2 regions of the Stenotrophomonas sp. YJH_SMC_130 genome follow, and region 2 is predicted to be linked to the other one. Evidence: riboswitches for the same ligand, from Rfam matches in the RefSeq annotation. Region 2 holds a riboswitch; the other holds the start of a gene.
The links. Region 2 has a riboswitch for thiamine pyrophosphate ahead of AC5P5V_RS05030 (TonB-dependent receptor). Riboswitches for the same ligand answer to the same signal wherever they lie in the genome.
Positions count from the first base shown of each region.

Region 1: another riboswitch for thiamine pyrophosphate. It lies ahead of thiC (phosphomethylpyrimidine synthase ThiC); the one in region 2 lies ahead of AC5P5V_RS05030 (TonB-dependent receptor).

Region 1 is NZ_JCAFSH010000017.1:533-3,944, forward strand. It holds gene AC5P5V_RS15325 (BCCT family transporter) at 1-1,293, opposite strand, end outside; TPP riboswitch at 1,518-1,619, shown strand; gene thiC (phosphomethylpyrimidine synthase ThiC) at 1,702-3,412, shown strand, end outside.
Region 2 is NZ_JCAFSH010000002.1:183,520-186,931, reverse strand. It holds gene AC5P5V_RS05030 (TonB-dependent receptor) at 1-1,918, opposite strand, end outside; TPP riboswitch at 1,989-2,084, opposite strand; gene AC5P5V_RS05025 (phosphotransferase enzyme family protein) at 2,128-3,252, opposite strand; gene AC5P5V_RS05020 (glycine zipper 2TM domain-containing protein) at 3,381-3,412, opposite strand, start outside.

The DNA of each region.
Region 1 (3,412 bases), on a different contig from region 2:
CCTGCGCGGTGGTTCGCCCGCATCGTCTGTGGACATCGTGGCCAGTACCAGCACTGCCGAATCGGCCGACGTCACGAAGAAGATCATCAGCAGCACCAGCGCGATGCTCGACAGCAGCAACGGCAGGGGAAGGCTGTCGAAGAGGGTGAACAGCACCGTCTCGTAGCCGTTGCCCAGTGCCTGCACCAGGTCTGCGTGACCGAAGATCTGCGACCAGATTGCGGTGCCCCCGAAGACCGAGAACCAGAAGAAGCCCAACAGAGTTGGCGCAAGCACCACGCCTACCACGAACTCGCGAACACTGCGGCCGCGCGAGATGCGCGCGATGAACGAACCGACGAACGGCGCCCAGGAAATCCACCAGGCCCAGTAGAAGATCGTCCAGTCGGCCACCCAGGTACTGGACGAGAACGGCGACATGCGCAGGCTCATGGTCACCAGTTGGTTGAGATAGGAGCCCAGTGTGGTGGTGAAGGTATTGAAGATGGCGCCGGTCGGACCGAGCACCAGTACCAGTGCGAGCAGCAATGCCGCCAGCGCCAGGTTGACGTTGGATAGCCACTTCATGCCACGCCCGACGCCACTGAGCGTGGACGCCATGTACAGCACGAATGCCACTGCGATGATGGTCAACTGCAGCGGTACGCCCGCCTGCACGCCGAACACGCGTTGCACGCCGGCCGCGATCTGCACCGTGCCGAAGCCGAGTGCGGTTGCCACGCCGACTGCGGTGGCCACCACCGCAGAGATGTTGACCACCTTTCCGGCCCAGCCGCGATGGTGGCGACCGATGATTGGCTGCAGCATGTCGCTTATCTGACCACCGCCTTGGCGATTGAACTGGAACCAGGCCATCGCCAGGCCGATCAGCGCGTAGATCGCCCACGGGTGCAGGCCCCAATGGAAGAACGCATAGCGCATGGCGGCGCGCGCGGCGTCCATGCTTTCGGGCGCCAGCCCCTCCGGTGGCTTGCTGAAGTGCGAAATGGGCTCGGCTGCGCCCCAGAACACCAGGCCGATGCCCATGCCGGCAGCGAACAGCATCGACATCCAGCTGGCACGCGAGAACTCCGGCTCGGCATCTTCGCCACCGATGCGCAGGTTGCCGAAGCGGCCGAAGGCCAGGTACATCAGGAACACCAGCGCCAGGAACACGACCAGCAGGTACAGCCAGCCGACACTGCGGATGACCTCGGCCAGCATCGACTGGACCACGGTGTTGAAGGGACCGGGTGCAACACCGGCAAGCAGCACCAGCAGCAGAACCAGTGCGATGGAAACGCGAAACACCATGAAGGAGCTTCTCCGATCAAGGGATTGAGGGGAGCGAGCAGAGCTTGCAGCGAAGGGCCGGCGGCATGCAGCGCGAACCGGGCAGGGGCCGCGTCGGCGGCGAAGGAAGCATCGGTCGCTGGAGCGCGACGGACGTGCACGTTACTGAACGCGACGTCATGGTTCTGTTAACGAATATCGATTGGGGGCAACTCCGGAGGCGGGCGGTCTATGCTCTAATGCACGCCAAGAAGCGGGGGTACCGCGGCCAAGTGGCCACGGTTGAGACAGTCCCTTGGAACCTGATCCGGCTCATACCGGCGTAGGGAAGCTTTGCAATGCAGCCATTCCCGGACTCCGCCCAAGGAGCGTCCGGGCGCGGTCGCAGTGCGCCGCCGCTTCGTCCCTGACCTTCCTGGACGATGCCCGATGAACGCACAGCTCTCCGCCCTGCAGCAACAGGCCCAGCAACTCTCCGAATCCGTGACCCGGCCCATTCCCGGCTCGCGCAAGATCCACGTGCCCGGTTCGCGCCCGGATCTGCAGGTGCCGATGCGGGAGATCGCGTTGACCCGCACCCCGACGCTGTTCGGCGGCGAAGAGAATGCGCCGGTCACGGTCTACGACACGTCCGGCCCCTACACCGATCCGGGCGTGCGTATCGATCTGTCCGCCGGTCTGCCGGCACTGCGTCGCGGCTGGGTGGAGGAACGTGGCGATACCGAGCAGCTCGAAGGCCTGAGTTCGTCGTTCGGGCGTGATCGCGAGCACGACCCCAAGCTCGCTGCCGTGCGCTTCCCCGCACGCAGCCTGCCGCGCCGTGCACGGGCAGGCGCGAACGTCACCCAGATGCACTACGCGCGCCGCGGCATCATCACCCCGGAAATGGAATTCGTTGCCATCCGCGAGAACCAGCGGCTGGAAGCGATCCGCGATGCGGGCCTGCTGCAGCAGCACCCGGGCGAGGCGTTCGGCGCCTCGATCCAGCAGATCATCACGCCGGAGTTCGTGCGGGATGAAATCGCGCGCGGCCGCGCGGTGCTGCCCAACAACATCAACCATCCGGAAAGCGAGCCGATGATCATCGGCCGCAACTTCCTGACCAAGATCAATGCCAACATCGGCAACAGCGCCGTTTCCTCGGGAATCGCCGAGGAGGTAGAGAAACTGGTGTGGGCGATCCGCTGGGGCGGTGACACCGTGATGGACCTCTCCACCGGCAAGCACATCCATGAAACCCGCGAGTGGATCATCCGCAACTCGCCGGTGGCGATTGGTACCGTGCCGATCTACCAGGCGCTGGAGAAGGTCGATGGCCGCGCCGAAGCACTGACCTGGGAGATCTTCCGCGATACGCTGATCGAGCAGGCCGAGCAGGGCGTGGACTACTTCACCATCCACGCCGGCGTGCTGCTGCGCTACGTGCCACTCACCGCCAAGCGGGTGACCGGCATCGTCAGCCGCGGGGGCTCGATCATGGCCAAGTGGTGCCTGGCGCACCACAGGGAGAATTTCCTGTACACGCATTTCGAAGAGATCTGCGAAATCATGAAGGCCTATGACGTGACCTTTTCGCTGGGTGACGGCCTGCGCCCGGGCTGCATCGCCGACGCCAACGACGCCGCGCAGTTCGGTGAGCTGGAAACACTGGGCGAGCTGACGAAGATTGCCTGGAAGCATGATGTGCAGACCATGATCGAGGGCCCCGGCCACGTGCCGATGCAGCTGATCAAGGAGAACATGGACAAGCAGCTGCGTGAGTGCGGCGAGGCGCCTTTCTATACGCTGGGGCCGTTGACCACCGATATCGCACCGGGCTACGACCACATCACCAGCGCGATCGGCGCGGCGATGATCGGGTGGTTCGGCACGGCCATGCTCTGTTACGTGACGCCGAAGGAGCATCTCGGCCTGCCCAATCGCCAGGACGTGCGCGACGGCATCATGGCTTATCGCATTGCCGCGCATGCAGCCGACCTGGCCAAGGGCCATCCGGGCGCGCAGGTTCGCGACAACGCGTTGAGCAAGGCGCGCTTCGAGTTCCGCTGGGAAGACCAGTTCCACCTTGGCCTGGATCCGGAGAAGGCCAAGGAGTTCCATGACGAGACGCTGCCGAAGGATGCGCACAAGCTGGCCCACT
Region 2 (3,412 bases):
CGAACGGCAGTGCATAGGCCACGTGCACGCTGGCACGCACCTTCGGCACGTTCACCAGCTGATGGCCCTCATAGGCCGGCGTGCCGGTGTCGCGCGCGCGCGCCTGCAGCACGCTGGCGCTGGCCACGATCTGCAATGCATCCGTCAGCTGGCCGTTGGCGGTCAGCTCCAGGCCGGTGTGGGTCTGCGTGCCTTCCTCGACGAAGGTGTAACCCACGTCGCTGTTGTCCGGCTTGGCGTACTGGTACGGCTGCGAGATGCGGAACACGGCTGCGCCCAGCGTCAGCGCCTCGACCGGCACGTACTTCACGCCCACTTCCAGCTGGCGCGACTGCACCGACGGCAGGAAAGTGTCGGCATTGCTGGTCCAGAACGGCGCTTCCTGGCCCAGCGAAATGCCGCGCACGTAACTGGCGTAGGCGTTGAGCTGGTCGGTGGCTTTCCACACCACCGCAGTCTGTGGCAGGAAGCGCGACAGGCGGCTGTGCCGCTGCGGGATGCCGCGCTTGTCGTAGGCGCGCTCGTCCAGGCGCACGAAGCGGCCACCGGCCAGCCACTGCCAGTCGTCACCAAAGCTCATCCGGTCCAGCGCGAAGAACGCGGTCTGGCGACTGTCCAGGCGACGTGCGGACGGGCCCGGCATCTTCGGCGACGGCGCGAACACCGGCACCGGTGCGTCGTGGATGTTGCTGGTGCCGACGTACTCGTTGACGCTCGGGCGCCTGTCCACGGTGCGGCGGAAGTAGTCGGCACCGAGGGTCAGCTGGTGGCCGATGCTGCCGGTCTCGAAGCGGCCACGCAGTTCGGCACGGGCCTGCTGGTTCTGGCGGGTGTCGTCCGGGCTGCGGTAGTCGTAGATGTCATAGTCGCCATTGGGCGCGAAGTAGTTGCCCGGCACGCTGCCATCGGCGCACTGCACGGCGTAGTAGCAGCCGTAGGCGAAGGCGACGTTGTCATCGATCACCGACCGGCTGTGGCCGACCGACACACGCGACTGCCAGGCCTCGTTGAAGTCGTAGGTGTGCAGTGCGGTGATGTTGGTGCTGGCGATATCCACCGGGCGCTGCCACGGCTGGTAGCCGAGCAGGTGCTCGCGGTCGACGCCACGCGGCAGTTCGCGCGCACCCAGCAGCTGATAGCCCGATACCGAGCGCTGCGAACTGGTCTGGTAGTTGGCATCCACTTCCAGCTTGCCGCGCTCGCCGATCAGCCAGTCGGCGGCCAGCGAGTAGAAGTTGCGGCGGCCATCGGCATGCTCGACGTAGGATTTGCTGGAATCCCATGCGGCATTCAGGCGCAGGCCGAAGCGCGGGGTGATCCAGTGGCCGACATCGACGGCGACGTAGCGCGAGCCTTCCGAATCGGTGCCGAGCGTGGCGGTGCGCACTTCGGCCGGGCGCTTGCCGATGTAGTTGATGATGCCGCCCGGCGCCATCACCCCTGCCGCCAGGCCGGCTTCACCCTTGAGGATCTCCACCGACTGCACGTTCTCCAGCGCCAGGCGCTGTTCGCCGGCGATGGACAGGCCGTTGAAGCGGTAGCCGGTGGCGGCGTCCAGGGAGAAGCCGCGGATGGCGATGTTCTGGTAGTAGCCCACCGGCGCATACGCGTCGCCCAGCGAGGCATCGTTGTTGGCCAGCTCGGACAGCGTGCGCACCTGGCGGCGCTCGAGGTAGTCGCGCTCGAGCACGTTCACCGAGGCCGGCGTGTCTTTCCACGAACCGCCACCGAAGTCGTTCACGCGCGAGGTATCGGCCTTCGGTTTGCCGGCCTGCACGCGCACCGCTGCCAGTTCGGTCGGCGAATGCTCGGCGCCGGTGGCAGCCGCATCGGGGGACGCCTCGGCCTCGCTGGCGTGCAGCGGCAGCGCGGCGCAGAGGGCGAGGGAGAGCAGGGTGGGGCGCAGGCAGCGGTTCATTCGATTCGTCTTCGGACAACAAGGGAGACGAAGCGACGGCGCGCAGGTGCACCGGCCCATGACGGGGGTGTGGCTGCGGCTCAAAGCTCCCTACGCCGGTGCAAACCGGATCAGGTTCCAAGGGACTCTCTCAGCCTGGCAGATCCAGGCACCCCCGCTTCAGGTGACCATTTCACTACAAATGGTACGGATTTGCGAGCCGGCGCCCTTCAGGCTGCCGCGTGCAGGGCCTGCAGCAATGCCTGTCCCGGCGCGCTGTGGAACCACGCCGGGTGCCCCAGCATGAAGGGCTGCCACGCCACGTCGGCATTCGCGGTCGAGCCGGTGACACCTTCGAAGTACTCCACTTCGGACAGTGCGAAGTCGAAATGGACCATCGGCAGCAGGTCGGCCAGCAGGTGCACGCGTGCTGCCGACAGCGGCAGTACCTGGCGGTAGCCGTCGAGCAACGCCAGCGCGATATCGATGCGCACCGCCTCCATGCCGCGCTCCAACTCCAGCCACGCCACGGCGTTGCGCTCGATGGCGGTGGCCAGGTCGAACAGTGCACTGGTGGGCGAGGCCAGGCCGAAATCCAGCACGGTGCTGACCTGCCCGTCGCGCCACAGCAGGTTGGAGACATGCCAGTCGTTGTGCGCCCACAGCCGTGGTTCGTCGCGCAGGCGCTCGGCCAGTCCCGTGTGCCACGGCAGCACGTCACGCCGCAACTGCGCTTCCCACGGAATGCGCGCGAGATAGCGGGCCAGGCCGGGGCGCGCGTGCAGCCCTGCCTTGATTGCCGCCACCGGATCGTCGGCGCGGATCAGATCATCGCGCGCGACCAGCAGATGGGTGCTGCGCTGGGGCGCGCGGTAGCCGTCGGCAGCACGGTGCAGCTGGGCCAGCATGCGTCCGGCTTCACGGGCCTGCGCGACGTCGGTCAGCAGCGACCACGACACCGCGTCGCGGTACAGGTCGTCGCCTACGCCGACGTCGTGCAGTTCAAACGTCCATTCGCCGCGTTCGACTGCGGTGTGACCATCGGTCGCTGCAAGCACCTGCACCACCGGCACGCCAGCAGTGGCGAGATGGGCGATGAAGCGGTGCTCTTCCTCCAGGCAGGCCGCGTTGCGCACGCTGTGGTGATGGCGCTTGATGAACACCGCGCCGCGCGTGCCATCGACGATGGCGGCAGCCGACAGCGGTCGCGGGCTGTGCCAGCGCGGTTGGCTGCCGCTGTGCAGCTGCGGATAGCACTGCCGCAACCACGCGATGTCCGCCGCGCTGATCGGTGGCCAGTCGGCAGCGACCTCGTCGTTGTTGAGGCCCTGCACGCGGTGGGAGGAAGACGTCATGCCGCAGCCCGAGAGGGGAAAGTCACATCCAAGGCTGCGCATTCAACGCCATGCGCGCGGCCAACGCAAACGGGCGGGTCATCGACCCGCCCGTCTCTGCCATCGGCAGGGTAACGCCGCCGTGCCGCTTACCAGCCGCGATGGCGACCGCGGTCGTGGT